DNA from 2 places in the Streptomyces sp. NPDC046712 genome. Region 1 is predicted to be linked to the other one. Evidence: riboswitches for the same ligand, from Rfam matches in the RefSeq annotation. Region 1 holds a riboswitch; the other holds the start of a gene.
The links. A riboswitch is a leader RNA that binds a small molecule or an ion and turns the genes downstream of it on or off. The one in region 1 is predicted to bind glycine.

Region 1 (8,860 bases):
CGAGCCGGCGCAGCAGATAGCCGACGACGACGACCTCCTCCAGTACGGAGTTCTGGAGCGCCGACAGAATCAGGACGGGGTACTTCCACCACACGTCCGGCAGCGACTCGGGCACCACGGTCAGGTTGAACCCGGCCCCCCGCGCCGCCAGGTAGAACGCAAGGCCCGCGCTTCCGATCCCGGCCGCGACCAGTGCGCCCCTCCCGAGGTCCGGCCAGGGGCTCGTCCGGTCGAAGCCGATCGCGCGCATACTCGAGCCCTCGCGCAGCAGCAGATGAGCGACGAGCAGGACCGGTACGAGCGCCGTGGCGATGCCGAAGAGCTGCCAGGCCAGATCGAGCCACGGCCGCCCGGGAACGTACGAGCCGTTGAGCGTCGCCGCCTGTTCCTTGAGCCCGCCGGGCTTGGTCAGCGCGCCGAGGAAGCTGATGAGGGACGACAGCGCGCTCGCACCGAGCGAGAGCGCCAGGACGATCAGCGTCTCGGACCGCAGGATCCTGCGCGGCAGGCCGTCGGGGGGAAGAGAATCGGCGACCACTCGTTGATCCGACACCACACCTGTCTCCACTTCCCCATCGCGTTCCGGGTACGGAGATCATGCGTGACGGGCCCCTCCGGGGGCTACTCGACCCCCATGGGCCAGGTGTGCACCGGCTCTCCGCCGTGCATCAGCTCGGCGTACCGGCGGGTCGTGGCCGCCAGGGCCGCCTCGCGGTCGAGCCCGGACTCCCGTGCCAGGCGGAAGGTCTCGGCCTGCCAGGAGGCCCCGTTGACCCGACGACGGCAGCGCTCCTCGATCACGCCCAGATAGAAGTCCCGGTCGGCCGGCTCCACGTGCCAGGCGTCGAGCCCCGCCGCGGCGAGCGGCAGCAGTTCGTCGAGGACGAGCCGTACCGCGGGCACGGTCGCGACCCCTCCCGATCGTCCCGGCCGCGGCCAGCGCAGCTCCGCATCGATACCGTGGCGGCAGGCGAGGTCGAAGTTCGCGGAGGCGTCCTCGAACGCCATCCTCTTCCAGACTGGCCGGGGCTCCTCGGCCAGCGCCCGCACGAGCCCGTAGTAGAAGGCAGCGTTGGCGACGACGTCGGTGACCGTCGGTCCGGCCGGCAGCACCCGGTTCTCCACCCGCAGATGCGGGACCCCGTCGACCCAGCCGTAGACCGGCCGGTTCCAGCGGTAGACCGTCCCGTTGTGCAGGACGAGCTCCTGCAGGCGCGGCACCCCTCCCTGATCGAGGACGCGGAGCGGGTCCTCCTCGTCGCAGATCGGCAGCAGCGGGGGGAAGTACCGCAGGTTCTCCTCGAAGAGGTCGTACGCCGAATCCACCCACCGCTCCCCGAACCAGGTGCGCGGCCGTACCCCCTGCGCCTGGAGCTCCGGCGGCCTGGTGTCCGTGGCCTGCAGGAACAGCGGCGGACGGGACTCGCGCCAGAGCTCCCGTCCGAAGAGGAACGGCGAGTTGGCGCCCACGGCGATCTGGACCGCCGCCACGGCCTGGGCAGCGTTCCACACCGCGGCGAAGCGCGCCGGGGTGACCTGGAGGTGCAGTTGCACCGATGTGCAGGCCGCCTCGGGCACGATCGACGTGGACGTACAGGTGAGCCGCTCCACGCCTTGTATGTCGAGGGCGAAATCCTCGCCCCGAGCGGCGACGATCTGGTCGTTGAGCAGGGTGTACCGGTCGTTGTCCGAGAGATTCTCGAAGACGAGATCGCGCTGCGAGAGCGTCGGCAGAATCCCGATCATGACCACACCGGCGTCGACTTCGCGGGCCTTGCGGTCGGCATATCCCAGACCGGCCCTCAGCTCCTCCGCGAGCCGGTCGAAAACTCGTCCGCCGAGACGGTGCGGAGCGATGTTCACTTCGAGATTGAACATACCGAGTTCCGTCTGGAAATCCGGGCTCGCGATGCGCTCGAGGACGTCGCCATTCACCATCCGTGGCATGCCGTCCGCGCCCGCGAGATTGAGTTCGATCTCCAGGCCCATGAGATTCTGCGGACGGTCGAACCTCTTCTCCGCCAGGAGCCTCGCGAGCCCCGCCAGACACTGCTGGAGCTTCCTGCGGTATCTCTGCCGATCGGACAGGCCGAACCCGTCTGCCACGACCTTCTCCCCCATCGAAGCGTCCCTCCCCGATTGGGCGGCCACGGCGACGGCCGCGCGCGTCACGGACGATGATGCCCAGCCTATTGATCCATAACTCCTGCGGACCCACCCTGCCGACCGGTAGGCTGGATTGAGCAATCCCCCGGCACATCCCTGAGGCACTTGGCAAAGGACATATTCCACCGCCATAATCGCCGAAAGCATGGGGGTGATATTCGGCCGTCCGCAGCGACGGCGAAGCCACAGGCAGCCGACTCGCCCTCACCCCGAAATACCGCGAATCGCCTCTGGAACAAGGCCGGATGACGTCTTGTTCGCAATATCGGCGACGGCTAGCGGAAACACTGCGTGAACACGTCTCGTATAAACTCCGCGAACGAGGCAGAGTGTTGGCGCCCGGCCATGGCTTCATGGCCCCTCCGGCCCGGCAGCCCACAGCGCCGTCGTACCTGCCCACGCATCACCGTGTCTCCTGAGTGAGAGGCGACCCACCATGCTCCGACCCTCCCCGGCCCCTGCGCCGGCCCTGCGCAGTGTCCTCGCGGCCCTCGGTTCCCCCACCGCCGTCCGCGAAGCACGAACTCCCGCCCTTCGGTCCGCCCTGGGGCCGTTGAGCCCCGAACTCCCCCTGCCCGTCCACGTCCTCGACGTAGGGGACCAGGTCGTCCCGTCCGGGCAGGCACCGCGCACGCGGCTGACCGGCTGGCGCTTCCTGATCCGGGGCACCGACCGGGCCGTCGCCGCCGCCGACACCATGCTCACGCCCGACGGCTGGTCCTTCTCGCACTTCTTCGAGGGTCCCTACGTCACCGCCACCGAACGCGCCCTGCTCCAGGCCGAGACGCTGCCCACGACGTACCAGCCGCGCCTCCTCTCCGTACCGGAGCTGTACATGCTGACGCTGTGGCTCCACGGCGACACGGAGGCCGACGGGTCCTCCACCTCACCCGAACCCACCGACCTCCTCGTTCCACTCGCCCCGGCGCCGCCGGGCATCGCCGCCCACCGTCCGCACCGGGTCGCCGACCTGCTGCCCGTCCTCACCCTGCGCCTGGCGCCGCCGCCGCTGTTCGGCACGCCGGCGCCGGCCTGAACCACCTCACACGAACCTCACACGCACCGCGCACGCCCCGCGGCCGGACCGACCGCGGGGCGCCGTGCTGTCCGAACGGCCACGTCGAACACCCCGCCCCGTACGGACTAGCCCACCAGGGCCATCCCGAACCACCCGAAGAGACCGCCCAGTTGAGTTGAACCGCCCGCGCGGGTGATACGTCTTCATGCAGTAGGAAGAGCTGCCGCGAAATCCCTGCGGATCGACGTCCGTGGGGGAACACTGGACCAACCGAACCGACAACGGGGGGGGCGGCCATGAGCACCGCATCGAGCCGCAGGACGACAGACACCACGACGCAGCGAAAGAACCCACCCATGTGCCAGCACCAGCCTGCCTGTCCCACCGCCGACTCCGCCGACCGGGAGGCGGCCCGACTGATGGCGCACCACCCGGAGCAGGGCTGGAGCCTGCTGTGCAACGGGGTCCTGCTCTTCGAGGACACCGGTGAACTGCTGCCGGACGGCCAGATCATCGCCCCGCACCGCCCGCTGAGGGCGGGACAGGTGACGACGGCCGCCTGACGGCGAGGACGCCACCACACGTACGAGGGAACACGAAAGGGCCGGCCCGGAGAGAAACTCCGAACCGGCCCTGACTCATGCTCAGTTGCTCATGCTCAGTTGTCGTACTCGTCCAGCGGCGGGCAGGAGCAGACCAGGTTGCGGTCACCGAACGCACCGTCGATCCGGCGGACCGGCGGCCAGTACTTGTCCGCGGCCGACACACCGGCCGGGAAGACCGCCTCGTCACGGGTGTACGCGTGGTTCCACTCGCCGCCCAGCGCCGCCGCGGTGTGCGGGGCGTTGCGCAGCGGGTTGTCCTCGGCCGGCCACTCGCCCGACGCGACCTTCTCGATCTCGCCGCGGATCGCGATCATCGTGTCGCAGAAACGGTCGAGCTCGGTCAGGTCCTCGGACTCGGTCGGCTCGATCATCAGCGTGCCGGCCACCGGGAACGACATCGTCGGCGCGTGGAAGCCGTAGTCGATCAGGCGCTTGGCGATGTCGTCGACGCTGACGCCGGTCGCCTTGGACAGCGGACGCAGGTCGACGATGCACTCGTGGGCGACCAGACCGGCCGGGCCGGTGTACAGCACCGGGTAGTACGGCTCCAGGCGCTTGGCGATGTAGTTCGCGGCGAGGACGGCCACCTGCGTGGCGCGCTTGAGGCCCTCGCCACCCATCAGTCGCACGTACGACCACGAGATCGGCAGGATGCCGGCCGAGCCCCACGGGGCGGCCGAGATCGGGCCGACGCCCGTCTCGGGCCCCGCGGTGGGCTGCAGCGGGTGGTTCGGCAGGTACGGGGCGAGGTGCGCGCGCACACCGACCGGACCGACGCCGGGGCCGCCGCCACCGTGCGGGATGCAGAAGGTCTTGTGCAGGTTCAGGTGCGAGACGTCGCCGCCGAACTTGCCCGGCTTGGCCAGACCGACCAGCGCGTTGAGGTTGGCGCCGTCGACGTACACCTGACCGCCGGCGTCGTGCACCTCGGCGCAGATGTCGGCGACGTGCTCCTCGAACACACCGTGCGTGGACGGGTAGGTGATCATCAGCACGGACAGCTCGTCGCGGTACTGCTCGATCTTGGCGCGCAGGTCCGCGACGTCGACCTCGCCGTCGTCGGCGGTCTTGACGACGACGACCTTCATGCCGGCCATCACCGCGGAGGCGGCGTTGGTGCCGTGCGCGGAGGACGGGATGAGGCAGACGGTGCGCTGCAGGTCGCCGTTGGCGCGGTGGTAGGCGCGGACGGCCAGCAGACCGGCCAGCTCACCCTGCGAACCGGCGTTGGGCTGGATCGACACCTTGTCGTAGCCGGTGACCTCGGCGAGGCGCTCCTCGAGCTCGGTGATGAGCGTGAGGTAGCCCTGGGCCTGCTCGACCGGGGCGAAGGGGTGGATCTGGCCGAACTCGGGCCAGGTCACCGGCTCCATCTCGGTGGTCGCGTTCAGCTTCATGGTGCAGGAGCCGAGCGGGATCATGCCGCGGTCGAGCGCGTAGTCGCGGTCGGCGAGCTTGCGCAGGTAGCGCAGCATCGACGTCTCGGACCGGTGCGCGTGGAAGACCGGGTGGGTGAGGTACGCGTCGGAGCGCAGCAGAGCGGCGGGCAGCGCGTCCTCGGTCGCGGCGTCCAGGGCCTCGATGTCGGCGTCGACACCGAAGGCGCCCCAGACGGCGGCGAGCTGGGCGCGCCCGGTGGTCTCGTCGCAGGAGATCGACACGTGGTCGGCGTCGACGAGGTACAGGTTGACGCCGGCCTCGCGGGCGGCGGCGACGGCCTCGGCTGCCTTGCCCGGCACACGGACGGTGAGGGTGTCGAAGAAGGCGCCGTGGACGACCTCGACACCGCCGGCCTTCAGGCCCGCGGCGAGGATCGCGGCGTACCGGTGGGTGCGCTGCGCGATGCCCTTCAGGCCGTCGGGGCCGTGGTAGACGGCGTACATGCCGGCCATGACGGCGAGCAGCACCTGCGCGGTGCAGATGTTGCTGGTGGCCTTCTCGCGGCGGATGTGCTGCTCGCGGGTCTGCAGGGCCAGGCGGTAGGCCTTGTTGCCGTCGGCGTCGACGGAGACGCCGACGAGGCGACCCGGCAGGGAGCGGGCGTGCTTGTCCTGGACGGCCATGTAACCGGCGTGCGGACCGCCGAAGCCCATGGGCACACCGAAGCGCTGGGTGGTGCCGACGGCGATGTCGGCGCCGAGGGAGCCGGGCGAGGTCAGGAGGGTGAGCGCGAGCAGGTCGGCGGCGACGGTGACGATCGCGCCGAGCTCGTGGGCGGCGTCGATGAGCGGCTTGATGTCGCGGACGGCGCCGGAAGCACCCGGGTACTGGATGAGCACACCGAAGACGCCGCGCTCGGCGATCTCGGCGGGGATGCCCTCGGACAGGTCCGCGACGACGACCTCGACACCGGTCGGCTCGGCACGGGTCTCGATGACGGCGATGGTCTGCGGCAGGGCGTCGGCGTCGACGAGGAAGACACCGTTCTTGACCTTGCCGACGCGGCGGGCGAGCGCCATGGCCTCGGCGGCCGCGGTGCCCTCGTCGAGGAGCGAGGCGCCGGAGGTGGGCAGACCGGTGAGGTCGGCGACCACGGTCTGGAAGTTGAGCAGCGCCTCGAGACGGCCCTGCGAGATCTCCGGCTGGTAGGGCGTGTACGCCGTGTACCAGGCCGGGTTCTCCATGACGTTGCGGAGGATCACCGGCGGGGTGAAGGTGCCGTAGTAGCCCAGACCGATCATCGGGGCGAGGACCTGGTTACGGTCGGCGAGCTCGCGCAGCTCGGCGAGGACCTCTGCCTCTGTGCGGGCGGAGGGCAGGCCCAGCGCCTCGGCGTTCTTGATCACGTCCGGCACGGCGGCGGCCGTGAGCTCGTCGAGGGAGCCGTAGCCGACCTGCGCGAGCATCTTGGCCCGTGCTTCGGCGTCGGGCCCGATGTGCCGCTGCTCGAACGGGATGCCCTGTTCGAGTTCGGAGAGCGGAGTGCGGTTTGCGGTCATGTACGGAGGCCTCCTGGTCGTCACGACCTGCGAGAGGCACCACGGCGCGGGTGCCCGGACGGCCTCCCCCTCTGTCATCTCAACCTGAGAGCTTCACCGGCATGCCGAAGGGGCTCGCCGGTTTTCACCGTCGGTGAGAGCGGATGCCGTCGGACTTCCGCCCTGCTTTCCAGAGTGACCTCGTCCGTGCGGTACAGGGGCCTGAGAGATTCCGGGGAGGATTTGCTCCTTCGGCGCCTCCGAAAGGTTTCTCCGGAGGACTCTCCCGCACAGGGTCGACAGCCACAGCCAGCCTACCAGCGCCGTTCCCGGTTCCATCGCTCAAGTGGCCGACATCCCAGATGTGCACTTTCGTAGTCCTTGTAGAGCAGTTGCGACCAGTTGGAGGGACCGTGCAGACCGACATCGATCCGCGCAGCCTGATCGGCCGCAAGGCGTTCGACCGCGAGGGACACAAGATCGGGACCGTGGACGAGGTGTACCTGGACGACGCGACGGGGGTCCCCGAGTGGGCCGCGGTCCGCACGGGCCTGTTCAGCCGGGACGCGTTCGTCCCCCTGGAGCCGAGCGAACTGGCGAGCGACGGCCTCCACATCCCGTACGACCGGTCCCTGATCAAGGACGCCCCGGACTTCGGCGTGGGCCGCCACCTCTCCCCGGAGCAGGAACTCCAGCTCTACCGCCACTACAACATCGCCCTCCCCCCACCACCCCCGGACCACGACTTCGGCCGCCTGGCAGGCCAAGAGGAGTCCTAAGAGGCCGCCCCCGACGCGGCGGCGCGGGCGAGGCCCCCCGGAGCTACCGGCTCCCCGGCGGGAAGCTGTCGTCGGCCCGCAGCCGCCGACGGCGATCAGCCGTCCACGAGGAGACCCGCACCTCTGTCATCTCGTCTGCACGGGTGGTGCGGGTGGGAACGACAAGCCCGGCCGAAAGGCCGGGCGCACCCCTCTAGGCGACGGCCGCCGTACCCGCCCCGCCCCCCACCAGAGGCAACGGCTCCCCCGCCTCCAGCTCCGGATCGTCCACCAGAAACGTCCGCACCCGCCCCGGCGCCGACCCCGGCTCCTCGAAGCGCACGGTGACCCGCCCCACCCCGCTCCCCTGCACCCACCCGGCCCCGTACACCACGTGCCGTACGTCGTGCCCGGGCGACCACCGCCGCTCGGGAGCGGGCGTCTCCGGCTCAGCGGCGCCCTCCACCACGGGCACCTCCTCCACGGCCCGCTCCGAGGGCTCCGCCGCCTGCGCGAACAGATCCTCCTGCGTGTAGTCCGCGAGCCCGCTCACCCCCACGCCGAGCAGCCGGACCCCACCCGTCGTGTCCACCCCCTCGAGCAGCCGCCCCGCCGCCTCCCGCACCACCACCAGGTCGTCCGTCGGCCCGCGCAGCGTCTCGGAGCGCGTCAGCGTCGAGAAGTCGAACCGCCGCACCTTCAGGACGATCGTCCGCCCCGAGTGCCCCGAGGTCCGCAGCCTCCCCACACACCGCTCCGCGAGCCGCTCCACCTCGATCCGGATCCGCACCCGGTCGTGCAGGTCCACGTCGAAGGTGTCCTCCACCGACACCGACTTCGCGTCCCGCTCGGCCACCACGGGCCGATCGTCGTACCCGTGGGCCATCCGGTACAGGGAGGCCCCGTGCGCCCGCCCAAGGAGCCGTACAAGCTCGTCCTCACCCGCTTCCGCGAGGTCCGACACCGTCGTCATCCCGGCCCGCCGCAGATGCTCCCCGGTGGCCGGCCCGACCCCCGGCAGGATCCGCACCGACTTCGGCCCCAGGAGCTCCCGCTCGGTCCCCGGCTCGATCAGCACCAGGCCGTCAGGCTTGGCCTCCTCCGAGGCGATCTTGGCCAGCATCTTCGACCCTGCGAGCCCCACCGACCCCGTCAGCCCCGTGGTGCCGAGAATGTCCCTGCGCAGCCGCTCACCAGCCTCGCGCGCGCTCGCGCTGTCGTCGGCCACACCCCCGGCCTCCAGGTCGACGAAGGCCTCGTCCAGGCTCAGCGGCTCCACCAGCGGCGACAGCCGCCCGAGGAGCTCCATGACCTGCTCGCTGATCGCCCGATAGAAGCCGAAGCGCGGCACAAGGTACGCGGCGTTGGGCGCCAGTCGCCGGGCCTGCGCCATCG
Region 2 (8,860 bases), on a different contig from region 1:
GCTGCCTTCTTTCTACGGACCACTGTGTTCCAACCTCCTCAGGAATGGATTCAGGTGAATCAGGTGAATCGGTTCAGCTGCCCTTGGGGTCGAGTGCGTCACGCAGCCCGTCCCCGAAGAGGTTGAACGCAAGGACGGTGACGAAGATCGCGAGACCGGGGACCACCATGAACGTCGGGTCCGCCTGGTAGATCGGGACGGCGTCGGAGAGCATCTTTCCCCAGGACGCGGTGGGCGGCTTGACGCCGGCGCCCAGGAAGCTCAGGGCCGCCTCGGTGAGGATGTTGGTCGGGATGATCAGCGTCGTGTAGACGAGGATCGGGGCGACCAGGTTGGGCAGGAGCTCCTTGCGCAGGATGTAGCCGCGGCCGGCGCCCAGGGACCGGGCGGCCTCGACGTACTCCCGTTCGCGCAGCGAGATCGTCTGGCCCCGGACGATGCGGCCGATGTACGGCCAGCCGAAGAAGCCGATGACGACGATCAGTACGCCCATGCGGACGCCGGTGCCGGTGAGTCCCCACAGCGAGTTGGGGACCACGGAGACCAGCGCGATGGTGAAGAGCAGCTGCGGGAAGGCGAGCAGCAGGTCCATCAGACGGCTGATGATCCCGTCGACCCAGCCGCCGAAGAATCCGGCGACGGCGCCCAGGATGCTGCCGATGATGACGGAGACGAAGGCGGCCAGGAAGGCGACGAGGAGCGAGATGCGCGCCCCGTAGACGATGCGACTGAAGACGTCGCGCCCGTTGGTCGGCTCCACGCCCAGCAGGAAGTCGGAACTCATGCCGCCGAAGGCTCCCTTGGGGATGCCCAGGTCGGGGTCGAGCATGTCCTCGTGGAACTCGTTCGGCGGGTGGCCCAGGAGGCTGACGATCTGCGGCGCGAAGACCGCGACGAGAATGAGGAAGAGCACGAGGAACGCGCCTGTCAGTGCGACCTTGTCGCGCTTGAGGCGGGTCCATGCGATTCGGCCGGGAGAACGGCCCTCGATGGCCTTGGCAGGGACTTTGGCGGCGACGGCTGCGATTTCGTCCGCGGCCGTGTCGTGCAGTGGTGCCGTCATCGTGGTGGGGACCCCTCTCGGCCGACGGTGGCCGGCCCATGCCCGCCGCTGTAGCGGCTTGTCTCACATCGGTGTCGCTGATGGTGCGAACGGGTGCGTTTGTTGCGTACGGATTACTGCGAAGAGCGTCTGAAGTGCATGTGAAGAGCTGGTGGTCGCGGGCCGTCCGGCTCTCGGTTGGGGGGAGTCTTCATCGGGCTCACGATCACCCGCCAGACCTGCCGGGGATGTGATGCGCAACCGTGATGTGGCCCGAAGCCTTCCGTTATCCGGACCGGCAGATCTGCTGAGCGAAGCAACACCGCCCGTTCGGCGCGGAACGGACATCACGGCCAACAGGGCCTTCCTGGCCGCTTTTTGGGTGGATTCGCCGAGGACGACGAAGGCCGCACCGAGGTTCTCGGTGCGGCCTTTTCGGACAGACGTCTCGCGATGCGGACGTGGCGTCAGATCTCCTCCTGGTCTCGTCGGAGCCTCGTACGGGGTCTCCTCGGGCCCTCGCCGGAGCCTGGTCCGAGGTCTCGTCGGAGGTCCCGTCTCAGGTCTCAGCGGTAGACCGGGACATGCGCGTCGCGGTCGTAGAACGGACGCGCGTTGGCCCGCAGCCACATCGCCACCGGGTCGTACTCGTCGGACATCGCGACCGTCGAGACGGGCAGCCCGTCGGGGACCGCGGAGATCGACTGACGCATCATGGCCCGCACCGCGTCGACGGAGGCGGCGGAGGTGTCGTACAGGTCGAGACCGATGGCGAGGTAGGGGGAGCCCAGCGCGGGTTGCACCCAGGCGCGGCGCAACGCCCGTACGGACGGGGTCCGATGGGCGTTCTGGGTCAGCAGGGCATAGAACTGCGGGATTTCCAGAGCGGGTTCGGACAGCCGCAGGGGCCCGGCGGGCATCCGGTCCAGACCGGTGGCGATCCGCCGGAGATCGGCCCAGGGGATGCCGACGCCGCCGTTCGGGTCGTGCGGGTTGAGCCAGATGCCCCAGCGGTCCGGGTAGAGGGCGCGGGCGATGTCGCGACCCGTGACCACCTCGTGGGCGCGGGTCCAGCCGGACGCCGCGAGCTCCTGGGCGGAGGTGACGCACGGGGCGTACCCGAAGCCGTCGACCTCCATGTTCCCGTACTGGGCGTCGGGCGAGCCGGGCGCACCCTGCCAGAGCAGCATCCACACCGTGCCGTCGGCGAGGGCGTGCAGCAGTTGTTCGTACGCGTCGTAGCGTCCGGGTGCCACCTGGCGCAGCATGTGCTCGACCTGTCCGGCCGCAGCGGTGCCTGACGCGCTCACCCTGGGTCCCGCCCCTCTTCCGTCCACCGAACCAGCTTAATTACGCGGAGGCCCGCTGATAGAAGGGGCGCACCTGCTCCAGCATCCAGTCGCCGACCGGGTCCTGCGCAACGTCCAGCAGGATGAGATTGACCGGCCAGGCCACCTCGACCCGGCCCAGCGCGCGGCCGAGCGCGTCGAGCGGGGCGTTCCGGTCGATGCCGTCCCAGGCGGCGAGCTGGACGCCGACGAAGAGCGCCGGTTCGGTGCCCTCGACGCTGGCCAGGGCGCGGCGCGCGGTGACGACGACTCCGGTGGCCTCGAACTCGGCGGAGGCGGCGGCGAGGAAGTCGACGGGGTCGTCCTGCCAGTCGGGCTCGAACAGCCGGACCCGGCCGCCGCTCGCGGGGCCGTCCAGCGGGGTGCGGCCGACCCGGCACAGCTCGGCGACGGCGGGCGGGGGCAGCGGGGCGCCGACCGTGCCGCCGGGGTTCACCGCGATGCCGAGCTGCGGGGGCAGACCGCGGGCGAATTCGCGGGCGGGGGCGACGGTGAAGGACATGTGGGCGCCGACACAGGCCAGGAATTGCTGCTCGGAGCTGAAGACGGGGACGTAGGGCAGTCCGTCGATCTCCATCGTGGGGAGATCGAGGTCCCGGCTCTCGGGGCTGCCGCCGTTGGGCAAGGGCACCCAGACGGGGCTCCGTCCGAGCACCTCGACGAGCCGGCCCCCGGCGGCGGGGTTGCCGAGCGAGGCGGCCAGCACCTCTTCGAGCTCATTGCCCGGCCATGTGACGTCCACGGTTCTCGGTTCCCCTTCTCGCGCGCCAAGGTCGCGTCTCGCACACCCTGGTCGCGGCGCCCTCGGGGCAGAACCCTAACGCCGCCCCGGCACCGCCGTGGCCAAAAGCGTACGGAGCACCCCGGTCCGGATCGGCCGGCCCCAGGGCCTGTCCGCCGGACAGGCCCTAGGGCCTCTCCGGCGGATCAGGGTCGGACAGGCCCTAGCCCGCGTCTCGGAACGAAATCCTCCGCAGGGCGCCCGCCGCGTCCCTGTCGAGCAGGGTCGCCGAGGCGCAGCCGCGCGGCAGGCGGCCGGACTCGACGGAGTGCAGCAGCCGTCCGACGGCGCGACGGTGCCGGGCGAAGGCGTATCCCGACACCCCGCGGCCGCGCTCGCGCTGACCCTCCCGGGCGGCGGCCGGTGTGACGTCGAGCAGGACCAGGTGCAGGGCGCGGCCCCGGCGGCGGGCCTCGCGGGCGAGCCAGTTCCGCACCCAGGACTGCGTGCCGCAGTCGTGCACGATCACGCTCCGCCCGGAGCGCAGGGCCCGGCGCAGCCCGGCGTAGTGGGCGATACGGGCCAGCGGGCGGTAGACGGCGTACGGCAGAAAGCGGGGCAGTCGTGCTTCCCAGCGCTCGCGGGCGTCCTGCGAATCGATGCCCAGGCCCTCCGCCGCACGCCGCATGAGCGTCGACTTTCCGCTGCCGGGCAGTCCGGAGACGACGACGAGGTCACCGGCGGCGAAGCAGAGCGCACGGGGGCCCCGGCCGCCCCGCTCGCGCAGATCGCGCAGCAGGGGCGTGACACGGGAGCGCCTGCGGGTCCTCGCCCGGGCGCGCTGGGCTCGTATGCCCGTACCTGACGCGTATGCGCCGGTGTGCTGAAACGTCATCGCCTCTCCCCCTGTCGGGTCCTGAGGACCCTTGCCCAAGAAGTGTAAAGAAACGGTAATGAGGCACAAGCGATTTGCCGATCAGACCCGCCATGCAATGATGTGCGCGCCAAGCGCACACAACCACATACTGGCCGCTCGAATCCGCGCGGGAGAGTCCCGGACAGGGCTGTAGCAGTGCTGTAGCAGTCCGGGCGCCGAAGGAGCAAGACCCTCCCTTGAATCTCTCAGGCCCCGTACCGCGTGGATGAGGCAGATCTGAAAAGTGAACCGTCCCGGCGTGTCCGGCGCGGCTCCACCCAAGGTGCAAGCCGAGGATGCCCTCGGTGAACCTCTCAGGTTCCATGACAGATGGGGAGGATTGTCCTCACCCGTCATGCATGTCGTGCCCTGCACGCCCCTGGGACCCGGGAGCCACCCCATGAGCAACGCCCCCCGCCTGACCGCCCTCGATGCGCTGCATCGTTCGCTGGGCGCGACCATGACCGACTTCGCGGGCTGGGACATGCCGCTGCGCTACGGCAGCGAGCGCGACGAGCACAACGCCGTCCGCACCAAGGCGGGCCTCTTCGACCTCTCCCACATGGGCGAGATCACCGTCACCGGTCCGCAGGCCGTCGAACTCCTCGACTTCGCCCTCGTCGGCAACATCTCGACGGTGGGCCCGGGCCGCGCCCGCTACACGATGATCTGCCAGGAGGACGGCGGCATCCTCGACGACCTGATCGTCTACCGCCTGGGCGAGACGGAGTACATGGTCGTCGCCAACGCCTCCAACGCCCAGATCGTCCTCGACGCGCTCACCGAGCGCGCGGCCGGTTTCGACGCCGAGGTGCGGGACGACCGCGACGCGTACGCCCTGATCGCCGTCCAGGGCCCGGAGTCCCCCGGCATCCTGAAGTCGCTCACCGACGCCGACCTGGACGGTCTGAAGTACTACGCCGGCCTGCCCGGCACGGTCGCCGGGGTCCCCGCGCTGATCGCCCGTACCGGCTACACCGGCGAGGACGGCTTCGAGCTGTTCCTGAAGCCCGAGCACGCCGAGGGCGTGTGGAAGGCGCTGACCGAGGCGGGCGCCCCGGTCGGCCTGATCCCCTGCGGCCTGTCCTGCCGTGACACGCTCCGCCTGGAGGCGGGCATGCCGCTGTACGGGCACGAGCTGACCACCGCCCTCACCCCGTTCGACGCGGGCCTCGGCCGGGTCGTGAAGTTCGAGAAGACGACCAACGACGGCGACTTCGTCGGCCGCAAGGCCCTGGAGGCCGCCGCCGAGCGCGCCGCCTCCAACCCGCCGCGCAAGCTCGTCGGCCTGATCGCCGAGGGCCGCCGCGTCCCGCGCGCCGGCATGGCGGTCGTGGCGGACGGCCAGGTCGTCGGCGAGGTCACCTCCGGTGCCCCGTCCCCGACCCTCGGAAAGCCGATCGCCATGGCGTACGTGGACGCGGCGCACGCCGAGCCCGGCACGCAGGGTGTAGGTGTGGACATCCGCGGCACCCACGAGCCGTACGAGGTCGTCGCGCTGCCCTTCTACAAGCGCCAGAAGTGACGTTTCACACGCCCGAACGTCTCACTCCTCGTCTCATCCCGTAAGACCCGCGTACATCAGCACTCCCCCGATCCAGGAGAATCACGACATGAGCAACCCCCAGCAGCTTCGCTACAGCAAGGAGCACGAGTGGCTGTCGGACGTCGTTGACGGCGTCGCGACCGTCGGCATCACGGAGCACGCGGCGAACGCCCTCGGCGACGTCGTGTTCGTTCAGCTCCCGGAGGTCGGTGACACGGTGACCGCGGGCGAGTCCTGTGGCGAGCTGGAGTCCACCAAGTCCGTCAGCGACCTGTACGCGCCGGTGACCGGCGAGGTCGTCGAGGCCAACCAGGACGTCGTGGACGACCCCTCCCTGGTGAACACCGCACCGTTCGAGGGTGGCTGGCTGTTCAAGGTGCGCCTCGAGGGCGAGCCGGAGGACCTGCTCACCGCCGACGAGTACACCGCATTCACCGCCGGCTAACCGAGACCCCCTAGGGATCGATTCATGTCGCTTCTGAACACCCCTCTCCACGAGCTGGACCCGGACGTCGCCGCCGCTGTCGACGCCGAGCTCCACCGCCAGCAGTCCACCCTCGAGATGATCGCCTCGGAGAACTTCGCTCCGGTCGCGGTCATGGAGGCCCAGGGCTCGGTCCTCACCAACAAGTACGCCGAGGGCTACCCGGGTCGCCGCTACTACGGCGGCTGCGAGCACGTCGACGTGGCCGAGCAGATCGCCATCGACCGGATCAAGGACCTGTTCGGCGCCGAGTACGCCAACGTCCAGCCGCACTCGGGCGCCTCCGCGAACCAGGCCGCGCTGTTCGCGATCGCCCAGCCCGGCGACACGATCCTGGGCCTGGACCTGGCCCACGGCGGTCACCTGACCCACGGCATGCGCCTGAACTTCTCGGGCAAGCAGTTCAACGTGGTCGCGTACCACGTCGACGACGCCGGCCTGGTCGACATGGCCGAGGTGGAGCGCCTCGCCAAGGAGCACCGCCCCAAGGTGATCATCGCGGGCTGGTCCGCCTACCCGCGTCAGCTGGACTTCGCCGAGTTCCGCCGGATCGCCGACGAGGTCGAGGCGTACCTGTGGGTCGACATGGCCCACTTCGCCGGGCTCGTCGCGGCCGGTCTGCACCCGAACCCGGTCGAGTACGCGGACGTCGTGACGTCCACCACGCACAAGACCCTCGGCGGTCCGCGCGGCGGCATCATCCTCGCCAAGAAGGAGTTCGCGAAGAAGCTGAACTCCTCGGTCTTCCCCGGCTTCCAGGGCGGCCCGCTGGAGCACGTGATCGCGGCCAAGGCCGTCTCCTTCAAGGTCGCGGCCTCCGAGGAGTTCAAGGAGCGCCAGCAGCGCACCCTGGACGGCGCCCGCATCCTCGCCGAGCGCCTGGTCCGGGACGACGTCACCGCGCACGGTGTCTCGGTCCTGTCCGGCGGCACGGACGTGCACCTGGTCCTCGTCGACCTGCGCAACTCCGAGCTGGACGGCCAGCAGGCCGAGGACCGCCTCCACGAGGTCGGCATCACGGTCAACCGGAACGCGATCCCGAACGACCCGCGTCCGCCGATGGTCACCTCGGGTCTGCGCATCGGTACGCCGGCGCTCGCGACCCGCGGTTTCGGCACCGAGGACTTCGCCGAGGTCGCGGACATCATCGCGGAGACCCTGAAGCCCGGCTTCGACGCCGAGTCCCTCAAGGCCCGGGTGACCGCTCTCGCCGAGAAGCACCCGCTGTACCCCGGCCTGAAGTAATTTCGTACCCTTTTGTTCGTACGAAGCTCCGGGGCACCGCGCACACTGGACAGTGAGCGCGGTGCCCCAGCCCGTTTCCCCGCTCAGTTTCCTGCTCCGTTCTGCACCACCCCGGCAGACAACGGCGTCTAGCCCCCACAAGGAGTCACCCGTGGCCATCTCGGTCTTCGACCTGTTCTCGATCGGCATCGGCCCGTCCAGCTCCCACACGGTGGGCCCGATGCGCGCGGCCCGGATGTTCGCCCGCCGGCTGAAGAACGAGGGCCTGCTGGCCCACACCGCCGCGATACGGGCGGAGCTGTACGGCTCGCTCGGTGCCACCGGCCACGGCCACGGCACCCCGAAGGCCGTCCTCCTCGGCCTCGAGGGCAACTCCCCGCGCACGGTCGACGTCGAGACGGCGGACGAGGAGTTCGAGCGGATCAAGTCGAGCGGCCGGATCAACCTGGTCGGCGCGCACGAGATCCCCTTCGACTTCGACGAGGACCTGGTCCTGCACCGCCGCAAGGCGCTCCCGTACCACGCCAACGGCATGACGATCTTCGCGTACGACGCCGAGGGCGCCCTGGTCCTGGAGAAGACGTACTACTCGGTGGGTGGCGGCTTCGTCGTCGACGAGGACGCCGTGGCCGGCGAGAACCCGATCGTCCCGGACGACACCGTCCTGAAGTACCCCTTCCGCACCGGTGACGAGCTGCTGCGGCTCGCCAAGGAGACCGGCCTGTCGATCTCCGCGCTGATGCTGGAGAACGAGAAGGCCTGGCGCACCGAGGCCGAGATCCGCGAGGGCCTCCTGGAGATCTGGCGGGTCATGCAGGCCTGCGTCTCGCGCGGCATGTCCCGCGAGGGCATCCTGCCGGGCGGTCTGAAGGTGCGCCGCCGCGCCGCGAACACGGCCCGCAAGCTGCGTTCCGAGGGCGACCCGGCGGCGCTCGCGATGGAGTGGATCACCCTCTACGCGATGGCCGTGAACGAGGAGAACGCGGCGGGCGGCCGCGTGGTCACCGCCCCGACCAACGGCGCGGCCGGCATCATCCCCGCGGTCCTGCACTACTACATGAACTTCGGGTCCGGGGGTGCCTCGCAGGAGGAGAAGGAAGACAGTGTCGTCCGCTTCCTCCTCGCCGCCGGCGCGGTCGGCATGCTCTTCAAGGAGAACGCCTCCATCTCCGGCGCCGAGGTCGGCTGCCAGGGCGAGGTCGGCTCGGCCTGCTCGATGGCGGCCGGCGCCCTCGCGGAGGTCCTCGGCGGCACCCCCGAGCAGGTCGAGAACGCGGCCGAGATCGGCATGGAGCACAACCTCGGCCTGACCTGCGACCCGGTCGGCGGCCTGGTCCAGATCCCGTGCATCGAGCGCAACGGCATGGCGGCGGTCAAGGCCGTCACGGCGGCGAAGATGGCGCTGCGCGGCGACGGCAGCCACCTGGTCTCCCTCGACAAGGTCATCAAGACCATGAAGGAGACCGGCGCGGACATGTCGGTCAAGTACAAGGAGACGGCCCGCGGCGGTCTCGCCGTGAACATCATCGAGTGCTGAGGCCGTAGGCCCCGCCTCAG

Region 2: another riboswitch for glycine. It lies ahead of gcvT (glycine cleavage system aminomethyltransferase GcvT); the one in region 1 lies ahead of gcvP (aminomethyl-transferring glycine dehydrogenase).

Annotation. Positions count from the first base shown of each region.
Region 1 is NZ_JBEYYW010000012.1:9,101-17,960, reverse strand. It holds gene ABZ939_RS17610 (type II CAAX endopeptidase family protein) at 1-553, opposite strand, end outside; gene ABZ939_RS17605 (glutamate-cysteine ligase family protein) at 622-2,121, opposite strand; gene ABZ939_RS17600 (hypothetical protein) at 2,603-3,202, shown strand; gene ABZ939_RS17595 (DUF5999 family protein) at 3,541-3,747, shown strand; gene gcvP (aminomethyl-transferring glycine dehydrogenase) at 3,843-6,728, opposite strand; glycine riboswitch at 6,908-7,006, opposite strand; gene ABZ939_RS17585 (PRC-barrel domain-containing protein) at 7,121-7,486, shown strand; gene ABZ939_RS17580 (DNA polymerase IV) at 7,680-8,860, opposite strand, start outside.
Region 2 is NZ_JBEYYW010000004.1:18,830-27,689, forward strand. It holds gene ABZ939_RS06675 (ABC transporter substrate-binding protein) at 1-23, opposite strand, end outside; gene ABZ939_RS06680 (ABC transporter permease) at 74-1,063, opposite strand; gene ABZ939_RS06685 (enhanced serine sensitivity protein SseB C-terminal domain-containing protein) at 1,609-2,352, opposite strand; gene ABZ939_RS06690 (enhanced serine sensitivity protein SseB) at 2,393-3,133, opposite strand; gene ABZ939_RS06695 (AAA family ATPase) at 3,336-4,007, opposite strand; glycine riboswitch at 4,147-4,259, shown strand; gene gcvT (glycine cleavage system aminomethyltransferase GcvT) at 4,429-5,553, shown strand; gene gcvH (glycine cleavage system protein GcvH) at 5,642-6,019, shown strand; gene glyA (serine hydroxymethyltransferase) at 6,044-7,303, shown strand; gene ABZ939_RS06715 (L-serine ammonia-lyase) at 7,455-8,840, shown strand; gene ABZ939_RS06720 (AAA family ATPase) at 8,857-8,860, opposite strand, start outside.